Regions from separate parts of the Tunturiibacter gelidiferens genome, predicted to be linked through region 3. Evidence: riboswitches for the same ligand, from Rfam matches in the RefSeq annotation. Region 3 holds a riboswitch; each other region holds the start of a gene.
The links. A riboswitch is a leader RNA that binds a small molecule or an ion and turns the genes downstream of it on or off. The one in region 3 is predicted to bind cobalamin.
Positions count from the first base shown of each region.

Region 1 (3,240 bases), 2.0 Mb from region 3:
CGGCGCATCGTTGCAGGTGGTGTTGTTCGAAGCCTCGACGCGACTGGGTGGAATCATCGAGACGGTTCATGAAGGCGGGTTCGTCATTGAATGCGGGCCCGATGCGTGGGTGACGGAGAAGCCGTGGGCGCGGGAGCTGGCAGAAGAGCTTGGCCTGGGCAATGAAGTGATGCCGTCGAATGACGCGACGCGCAAGACCTATGTGCTGGTGGACAAGAAGCTGCAGGCGATGCCGGATGGTATGCGGATGATGGTGCCGGTCGATCTCGATGCGATGGATGCTTCGGATATGTTCAGCGCTGCGGCGAAGCTGGCGTATCACGAAGAGATGGGACGAGCAGAGGAGTTGCGTGAGGCCGCCCCTGACCAGGACGAGAGCGTTGCGGAGTTTGTTCGCCGCCATTTTGGAGATGAGGTGCTGGCAAAGATAGGAGCACCCCTTCTGAGCGGCGTGTTTGGCGGCGATGTGACGAAGTTGAGCGTGCGTGCGGTGATGGCTCCCTTTGTCGCGATGGAGCGGGAGCGCGGCAGTTTGATAGGCGCATTGCAGGCGAGTGTTGCGGCAAAGAGACACTCCGTGTTTACAACATTGAGGAGCGGCATGGGAACGCTGGTGGATCGTATGATCGCTGCGATTCCTGAGGATTGGGTTCGACTGCTCGCGGAGGTAAGGTTCATCTCGTACGGCGAAGAGGGATGGCTGGTAGGAACGGCGCGAGGTGTCGAACGTTTCGACGCAGTGATGATGGCTGCGCCGGTCGATGTTGCGTGTTCCCTACTGTCTCCGGTGGACCCCGAGGTCGCTCCTTTGATGGAGATGGACGCAAGCTCTGCGGTGGTAGCAGCATTTGGATTTCCTGACGCCGCGAAGTTTCCTGTTCCGCCCGGGTTCGGCTTTCTGGTGCCGCCAGGCTCCGATAGTCTGCTGCTTGCGGGTACCTTTGTCGATCAGAAGTTTGAAGACCGGGTACCGCAGGGAGGACGGCTGGTGCGAGCCTTCTTTGGCGGGAAAGCGGCCGAACGGCTGATGCGGTGCGGTAATGACGAGACAGCCGCTGTGGCGCGGATGGAGCTGGCGAGGATTCTGGGTCCGCTGCCGGAGCCGCAGGTCACTGTGGTGCGACGTTGGCCTCGCAGTCTTCCGCAGTACGCAGTGGGACATCTGGAGCGGATGAAGAAGCTCGATGAGCGAGTGAGCGCGCTCGACGGATTGTGGTTGCTCGGCAACGGGTATCATGGCGTGGGCGTGCCCGATCTGGTGCGCGATGCTCGGGTTGCGGCGCGGCGGATGGCACGGGAGAGCGAAGGTCTAGCGGAGGTCGCGGAGTTGTAAAGATTTGACCCGGCGCAATGACCGGGATAGTCTTTTTCTACACTGGTGTTGGGAAGACGGTGTGAATCCGTCGCTACCCCGTAACTGTAAGCGCTGAGAGTTTTGACGATTGGTACTAAGCCACTGGGATTCGTCCTGGGAAGGTGAGTCAGAGCTCGACGAAGCGTAAGTCAGGAGACCTGCTGGTGGCCGATCAGGCTTGATTCAGCTTCGCTGGGAGAGCTGGAGAGCATTCTCGCCGACTGTAAGAGTCTGCCCGAGCGCTGCCTAAAATTCATCCCGCTCTGCTCGATTGCTTCGAAAGATGCCGGGCGAGGAGCTAACGATGCAGGAGATGCGCCAGAGTTCCGTGACACTCGTTCTTGGTGGCGTTCGCAGCGGCAAGAGCCGTTATGCGCAACAGCTTGCCGAGCGAGAGAGCCGCGTGATCTTTGTGGCGACGGCGAAGGTCTCGGACGACGAGATGCAGAGGAAGATCGAACGGCATCGCGAAGAGCGGCCGGCAGAGTGGATCACCGTGGAGGAGCCACTGGAGCTGGTTCAGGTGCTGGCGCAGCGGGGATCCAGCTGCGATGTGATGGTGGTTGATTGCCTGACGATCTTTGCAGCGAATCTTCTTGAGGCCGAAGGTGACGATCGGGGGGCTGTGGATCGGCGCGTCGAGGCTTTATGTGAGGCGTTGCGGTCGGCAAGTTGTTCAGTGGTGTTGGTTTCGAACGAGGTAGGCAGCGGGGTGGTGCCGGCGTATCCCCTGGGGCGGCGATATCGCGATTTGCTGGGCGAGATCAATCAAAGCGTGGCAAGAGTTGCCGATGATGTTGTGTTGATGGTGGCGGGACTGCCGCTTGCCTTGAAGGGACATCTTGAGGTGACGCTGTGAGAGGCCTGTTAGTGTCGGGCACCGCTAGCGGCGTTGGCAAGACGACGGTTGCACTGGCGATTATGGCGGGGCTCCGACGACGTGGGCTCGCTGTGCAGCCATTTAAATGTGGACCCGACTTTCTGGATACTGGACATCACACGCGAATATGCGGGCGAAAGGCTCGAAATATTGATACATGGATGCTGAGCGAAGAGGCTAATCGCAACGTTCTGCGAGATGCCGCGCGAGAAGCGGATGTTCTGGTCGCTGAAGGCATGATGGGATTGTTCGATGGGAAGAGCGGAAACACAGAAGCGGGCAGTACAGCGGAGATCGCCAAGCTGCTAATGCTGCCTGTGGTGCTGGTCGTCGACGCCGCGAAAACAGCTAGGAGCATCGCTGCGGTTCTGCTCGGCTTTGAGATGTTCGATCCGGATTTGCGGCTTGCGGGTGTGATTTTGAATCGCGTTGCGACCGAGAGGCACTACGAGATGCTGCGGGCGGCGATTGAGACCTCGTGCAGGACGAAGATTCTGGGTTGGCTGCCCCGTGATCAGACGATCGCAATTCCCGAGCGGCATCTAGGCCTGCAGGGTGCAGCTGAGGCTGCGACTGAAGATGATACTGCGATCGACACACTGGCTGCGCTTGCAGAAAGGTTCTTCGATCTTGATCGTTTGCTTGAACTCCAGTGCGGTTTGAAGCTGAACGAGGATCAGGATTCAGGCGTGAGGCACTCGCAATCTGAAGAAGCTGTGCGAATCGGCGTGCCATCGGATCACGCTTTCTCGTTCTATTACGAGGACAATCTGGATCTACTGCGCGAACAGGGGTCCGAGATCGTTCAGTTCAGTCCACTGCACGATAGGTGTCTTCCAACAGGACTGGACGGACTCTACTTAGGAGGAGGATATCCCGAACTCCATGCAGAACAGTTGAGCAACAATCGGAGCATGCTGGATGATGTTCGTGCCTTCGCTGCTTCGGGAAGACCGATCTATGCGGAGTGCGGTGGAATGATTTATCTGTCCAAGAGCCTTAGCAC
Region 1 is NZ_CP132938.1:1,660,611-1,663,850, reverse strand. It holds gene hemG (protoporphyrinogen oxidase) at 1-1,333, shown strand, start outside; cobalamin riboswitch at 1,360-1,534, shown strand; gene cobU (bifunctional adenosylcobinamide kinase/adenosylcobinamide-phosphate guanylyltransferase) at 1,683-2,213, shown strand; gene RBB81_RS07635 (cobyrinate a,c-diamide synthase) at 2,210-3,240, shown strand, end outside.
Region 1: linked by a shared signal. The riboswitch ahead of cobU (bifunctional adenosylcobinamide kinase/adenosylcobinamide-phosphate guanylyltransferase) and the one ahead of RBB81_RS22035 (TonB-dependent receptor) in region 3 are both predicted to bind cobalamin.

Region 2 (3,240 bases), 1.1 Mb from region 3:
ATAGTTGTCCTGGCATCGTGCTCTCGATCATTCTTCCTCACTTGCCAGAGCGTTGACGGCAGCCGCTGCGATGGCGCTTCCACCGCGACGTCCTCGTATTGTCAAATAAGGTAGATTCAGGGGGTTAGTCTCTAGCGCCATCTTGGACTCCGCAGCGCCGACGAAGCCAACAGGAACGCCGATGATGAGAGCGGGAGTCGGTGCACCTGCTTCGAGCATTTCGAGCAGGTGGAACAAAGCCGTGGGTGCATTTCCGATCACGACAATAGAACCGTCAAGCTTGTCGCGCCAAAGTTCCAGAGCTGCCGCACTGCGAGTCGTGTCAAATCTCCTCGCTATCTCACCAGTTTTTGGATCGCTCAGGGTGCAGATCACTTCATTGTCTTTTGGAAGCCTGGATCGGGTAATCCCATTTGCCACCATATTTGCATCACAAAATATGGGCTTTCCTGCGAGGAGCGCCTGCTCACCAACTTCAATCGCAGTCGGTGAGGCAGAGACGTATTGCGGCAGATCCGTCATCCCGCATGCGTGAATCATCCTTACCACCACCCGAGCGAGGTCTGGTGTAAAGGCGGACAGGTCGGACTCAGCCCTGATAATCTCAAAGGATTCTCGATAAATATCCTGCGCGTCTTTCTTATAAATCATCCTCACGAAAAAACCTCAATGGGTATTTCTGCCTGACATGCGGCCACGTTGTCGATGGCAGATTCAAGCGAACAGTTTGAAGCAATAAATTGCCCATTGATCCGCAAACTGTAGCCCGAGGAACTTGCTATCAGTTCGGCGGTCGCACCACTTCGCATCGCGCATTGTTTTTCACATCCTGAAATATTGACCGTCCAGCCTGGTTGTGTGTAGCGGCCGGCTAGGCGGAGCGCCAACAAAGATGCATGATGTCTCACATCAGCCAGAGAGGCATCACAGCCGACAATGCCCGCACAAGCAGCTACCCCCCGGTATCCATCTTTGCCATCAGACGATAGACCAACTGCCTCAAGCTTTGCAGTAATCTGACTGACCGAACTTTCAGGAATAGATCCGAGGACAACACCTCGCCATGGAGCCAATCGAATATCTCCATCCCATCTCTTTGCGATTGAGGCCATACACCTTATCTGCTCTGCAGTTAGTCGTCCAAGAGGAACCGAGGGAACCAAGTCTACGAAACCCACTCGCTCGCATGGGTAGATTCCTACCGGCATATCGTCGACGTCGCCTAAACCGTCGGGAAACGGACAAGCCACGAGAAAATCAGATAACGCGTCGAGCAATCGATTCATCGCTCTTGGTGCTGACGCGATTTTCCTTCCCCTTGCAGGCATTTCGAGTTCTTTTGAGATCTCGACGCACATCTTTGCAGCCTCGAGTATGCAGTCCACGGCCTCATCGACTCTTACGCCAAAGCCAGACAGGATCCCCCCGATTGCGAGGTGAAACAGAGGCGTGTTATCAACGTTCACTGCTCGTAGGGCGAGATCGTCGCAGTCGCGACCAAACCAGCGTCCTCCGCCATCGATGGCAAAACTGAACTTAGGCGGTAGACCGGCTATCACATGATCGGCGATGAGACGACGATCTAGCTCTCGAACGAATGGCTGAGTATCCAAGATCTCGCCGAAGCCTAAGCCTGCGAAGGGACTTGCCACAATATTGCGGATTCGGTCATGTAACGGTGATGGAAGAAAGCCCGCGAGGTCGAGACCGTGAACTAAGGAGCTGAGATCTTTAGTCTTAATGGCCCGCAGTTGGATATTTGATCGTGAAGTGATGTCGACGTTCCCATCCGCGAATGAAGCGGAAAGTTCTGCGACAGCGGTGAGTTGGCTTGGAGTAATCATCCCTCCCGGCACTCTTATCCGAGTGAGTAGACCGTCTTTCGCCTGGACGGCATGAAGAATTCCAGGGCAGAAACTCTCTCCAACTCTCATCATGCGACTTTCTTTCTTGACTCGCCGCCGCAAGAATCGTCGGGAAACGCAGCTCATGAATTAGGCTGCGGCCACCCGACCTTCCCCTCGGAAGCGTGTGTCATTGTGCCCAATTTAGGCACTGTTTTCGGCAGGTTTTCGGACTCACAGGCTACCTAATGGCTCCAGCTTCCCAGTCCGCAACCAGACCAGTGCTTTGTTTAGAGCTTTCGTTCCTGATTACCGCTGCGGGGCAGTTCCGGATTCTCACCGGATTCCCTTTTGGTTTGCTCCTTGGAAGCAACCACCGGAAACAGTTCGAGTATAGATCAGATAAATATTCCGAACAACGTCGTGAATTCGTGTAAAGCAACAGATGTCAACGCTTTGTCAGGCTTGCGTTTGGGGTTCGTTTGGCGGTCGTGGCTTGGGCAGGAGTCCTGACGGGTACCGAGCTTCAGATATTTTTTGCTGGTGGTGGCCCGGGCAGGAGTCCTGACGCGAAGCGCGATTCGGACATTTGTGGCGTGGTGGCTTGGGCAGGAGTCCTGACGGGTACCGAGCTTCAGATATTTTTGCTGGTGGTGGCCCGGGCAGGAGTCCAACCTGCGACCTTCGCGTTAGGAGTGCGCTGCTCTATGCAACTGAGCTACCGGGCCACGTTTCGGTAGTGTATCGCGTAGGTTGTTGGTGTTGCGGTGGTAAACTTGAGGGTGGAGAGTTTATGCCTGAGATACAGCGTCGACGTGCGGTAACGGTGAACATTGGTGGAGTTCGAGTTGGGTCGGATTCGCCGGTTGTGGTGCAGTCGATGACCAATACGGATACGGCTGATGTCGAGAGTTCGGTGCAGCAGATTGCGGCGCTGGCTCGCGCCGGCTCGGAGATGGTGCGCGTGACGGTCAACAATGACGAGGCGGCGAAGGCTGTGCCGGCGATCGTCGAGGAGCTGGCGAAGAAGGGCTGGTCGACTCCGATCATTGGCGACTTTCACTACAACGGTCACCTACTGCTGCGGAAGTATCCCGAGACGGCGAAGGCGCTCGCGAAGTACAGGATCAATCCGGGCAATGTGTCGATCGGTCGGAAGGACGATGACAACTTCCGGACGATGGTTGAGGTTGCGGTTGAGCATCAAAAGCCGGTGCGGATTGGTGTGAACTGGGGTTCGCTCGATCAGGCGCTGCTGACGAAGATGATGGACGAAAATTCGAAGTCGGCCAATCCCCTGGCCGCTCGCGACGTGATGATGGAGGCGATGGTGGTGTCGGCTCTTGATAACGCCGCTGCCGCGGAGCGGTATGGATTGCGACGGGATCAGATTATT
Region 2 is NZ_CP132938.1:4,056,630-4,059,869, forward strand. It holds gene RBB81_RS17690 (precorrin-2 C(20)-methyltransferase) at 1-16, opposite strand, end outside; gene RBB81_RS17695 (precorrin-8X methylmutase) at 28-651, opposite strand; gene cobG (precorrin-3B synthase) at 654-1,991, opposite strand; cobalamin riboswitch at 2,047-2,240, opposite strand; tRNA gene RBB81_RS17705 (tRNA-Arg) at 2,496-2,572, opposite strand; gene ispG (flavodoxin-dependent (E)-4-hydroxy-3-methylbut-2-enyl-diphosphate synthase) at 2,638-3,240, shown strand, end outside.
Region 2: linked by a shared signal. The riboswitch ahead of cobG (precorrin-3B synthase) and the one ahead of RBB81_RS22035 (TonB-dependent receptor) in region 3 are both predicted to bind cobalamin.

Region 3 (3,240 bases):
GACGCCCATGACAAAGGTAGGGAAAGTGATGTTTTCGACGCCTTCGAACTGCGGGGCCTGAACGAAGATGCCTCCGTTTGCAGGGTCGGTGAAGCCCTGAGATGCGAGGCTGACGCCGAGGCCTCCTTTTGGCTGGCCGATGATGTTGGCGTTGCGGAGGTAGCCGATGTGGAATTCGTTGACTTTGTTTGCTCCGATGACCTTGGTGTCGCCGACGGAGAAGAGTTGGGCACGACCGATGAAGAGAGCGTCGAATCCGGGGATGCTCGCACCAGCGACGGAGCCAGGATACGGGTTGTCGAGGCTGTAGTCGTCGATGAAATAGTAGCCGGACAGCTGGCCGAACCGGCTGTTGCCGTCGACTCGTGCTGACCCTTTATCGTCGCGGACGGTTTGCGAGAAGGAGGAGCTGGAGAACTGATTTTGGCCGACGTTTGGGGAGGGGATGTATTGGAGAAGATTTTTTGCGGGGGCGGACCATGCGCTCTGGGGGATGTTTCCGTCAGGAAAGACGCTGGTGTAAGGTTCGCCGGCGGTGATGGTGCGTCCTAGTTGCTGGCTCAGCAGCGATGCGAGATAGGAACCGCTGACAGATCCGGTGAGGTCGTCGAAGTTGCCGGAGCGTTGTGCGAGGGAGGGGACGGAGATGTTCCCCGTGGAGACGCCCTGCGTGGTCCGGGTTCCCTGATAGTCGGCGAAGAAGAATAGTTTGTCCTGCTAAATGGGGCCGCCGATGGCTCCGCCGAACTGATTTTGATTGAAGGGGGCGCGGGTTCGATCGAAGTAGCCCCTGGCGTCGAGGTTGGTGTTGCGGAAGAACTCGAAGGCTTTGCCGCGGAAGCGATTTGTGCCTGATTTGCTGACAACGGTGACGATGCCGCCGTTGTAGTTGCCATACTCGGGATCGAAGTTGGCGGTGAGGACGCGGAACTCTTCGATGGAGTCTAGGTTCGGGATGACGGAGGTGCCTCCATTCATGTGCTCCTGAACGTCTATTCCGTTGACCAGGAATCCGTTGGAGGATTCGCGCTGACCGTTGATGGAGAGGTTGCCGGGGTTTGCGTCGCCGGAGGGATCGAGGCCACCAGTGACTCCGGCCATGATGACGGAGCTGGGCAGAAGGGTTGAGATAGGGGCGACGCCGGGCTGGATGGCGAGCAGGTCGGTGTAGCTGCGGCCGTTGAGGGGGATAGCGGTCATCTGATCTCCGGAGACTACTTCGCCCAGATGGGTGGCGGTGGTGTCGACCTGAACGCCGGCTTCGCTGGTGACGACTACGACGTCGGATCGTGTACCGATTTCCAGGGAGGCGTTGATGCGTAGAGCGGAGTCGGCGTCTACAGACAGGCCGGTTTTTCGCTGCGCGTTGAAGCCTATCGCGGCGATGTCAATGTCGTAGTGACCTACTGGAAGATTTGGAAAGGTGTAGAAGCCCTGTTTGTCGGAGACTGTGTTGTAGGTTGTCTGCTGAGCGGTGTTGACCAGCTTGAGCGCTGCTCCTACGACAACGGCCCCGCTCCGGTCGGTGATGGCACCGGAGATGCTGCCTCCGGTTGCGGCTCGCAGAAGCGATGTGTTAGAACGAGCGATGCGAACGCTAGAAGAGACAGGAGCGTTTTGATGGAAGGAGAGCTTGACTTCGATAGCAGCATTACGCCTCAAAAAATGGCGTGGTAATCAGGCTAAGCTCAGGATGAGTGAGCGATCGCCCCCGTTTCCACGCGGGGTAGAATCACGACTTCTCCTGGGTAGGTCTCCTGATTTACAGGCGAAGCTGCTGTTGAGCGGCTCCTGACGCTTCGCCTTCCCCGATGGACTGAGTGGCTAGTGAAGGGTCTTTTCCTGATTACAGTGGCGGGACCATGCCGGACTCACACCGGCTTCCCTTTTATGCCCTCGCGGGCACCTAGGATGTTTCTCTTACAAACTAGCATAAGAGAAAAGTTTGCGATATCAACAGGATTGTCTCCAGTGACGATTTTCACGGTTTCAGCAGTTGAGTAATTCAGTCTGTGAGCACGCTGCGCAACGATCCCCGGTGCGATGAGCTAAACCGTTCGTCGCCAGACGGTCGGACTTATCCCCGTGAACTTCCGGAAGATCTTCGAGAACCGACCTCCATCCGAAAACCCGGTAGCGGAAGCAACCTGTTGAATAGTCCACTCTGCTCGCAAGAGAAGTGTCTTCGCCTTCTGGACTCTCATACTCACGATGTATTGATGCGGCGTGGATCCTGAACTCTCCCTAAAAGACCGTGCGAAGTGAAAGACACTTAAGTCTGTGAGGGCCGCCAACTCCTGGAGGCGAATATCCCGATGCAGATTTGCTTCTATGTATGACTGCACTCGCCGGAGATTCGGGCGCGAAAGCCCGCCTTTTATTCTGGCGGGGGCCGATGAAGTAAGCCCATACTTCTTGATGAGAGCTATCGACAAGGACATCCCCAATATATCTCCATAAAGAGATCCCATGGGCCAGCCTGCGTTCATCTCTCGCTCCATCTCCGTTAGCAGGAGACGCAACTGTTCATCTTGAAACGACCACTGATTTTCGAAGTCGCACGGCCCTCTGATACCAATTTGTTCGGCAGCCTGACTAAGCAGCGATGGCTCCAGGGATGCCACGATACGCTGCGAAGGCCCATACCAGAGCAGGCTGTCTCGGGTCCCCGGCGCCAGTAGGATTAGGCTGCCAACATCTGATCGGACACAGCCTTTCTGTCCGGAGCTGTGCCAGTCCATCTCGACCGGACCACTGGATTGAAGATGCAGACAAAACGTTGTGTGCTCATGTTCCGGTATGGCTACTGCGCCGAGGCGATGCCTCTCCAGCATCATGCCAGTCCAGGGTGAGCGTGCGTTATTGGTAGTGGGTTGTCCAGGGAGCAGAGGCACCGACTCCCCTTCCATCAAGACGGAGATGCGTTTCGACCTCATCGGGTCGTGGCAAGGGGTGGCGTCGAGCCTACTAAGCACTCCGTTTCCTCGACCTTCGCTGCCTGTCCCGCCACCGAACCCAGTCATGCACGATCTCCTTATTCATCATAGATCCAGCAAGAACAGACAACCTACCGCAAGATCAGCCACATGCGCCCATTGAAAATCCGGTATCTCTAGGGAGAGGAAACTGAGATGGGACTTATCCAGGGAGTAGTCGACGGCTTCATCATGACAGTCGGCATCACCCCGCCCAAACCCGAGAACAAACGCTCGGCAACGATCTTTATCGCGACGGGCCTTC
Region 3 is NZ_CP132938.1:5,138,262-5,141,501, forward strand. It holds gene RBB81_RS22025 (hypothetical protein) at 1-9, opposite strand, end outside; gene RBB81_RS22030 (hypothetical protein) at 169-372, shown strand; gene RBB81_RS22035 (TonB-dependent receptor) at 718-1,662, opposite strand; cobalamin riboswitch at 1,731-1,925, opposite strand; gene RBB81_RS22040 (AraC family transcriptional regulator) at 2,049-3,023, opposite strand; gene RBB81_RS22045 (hypothetical protein) at 3,132-3,240, shown strand, end outside.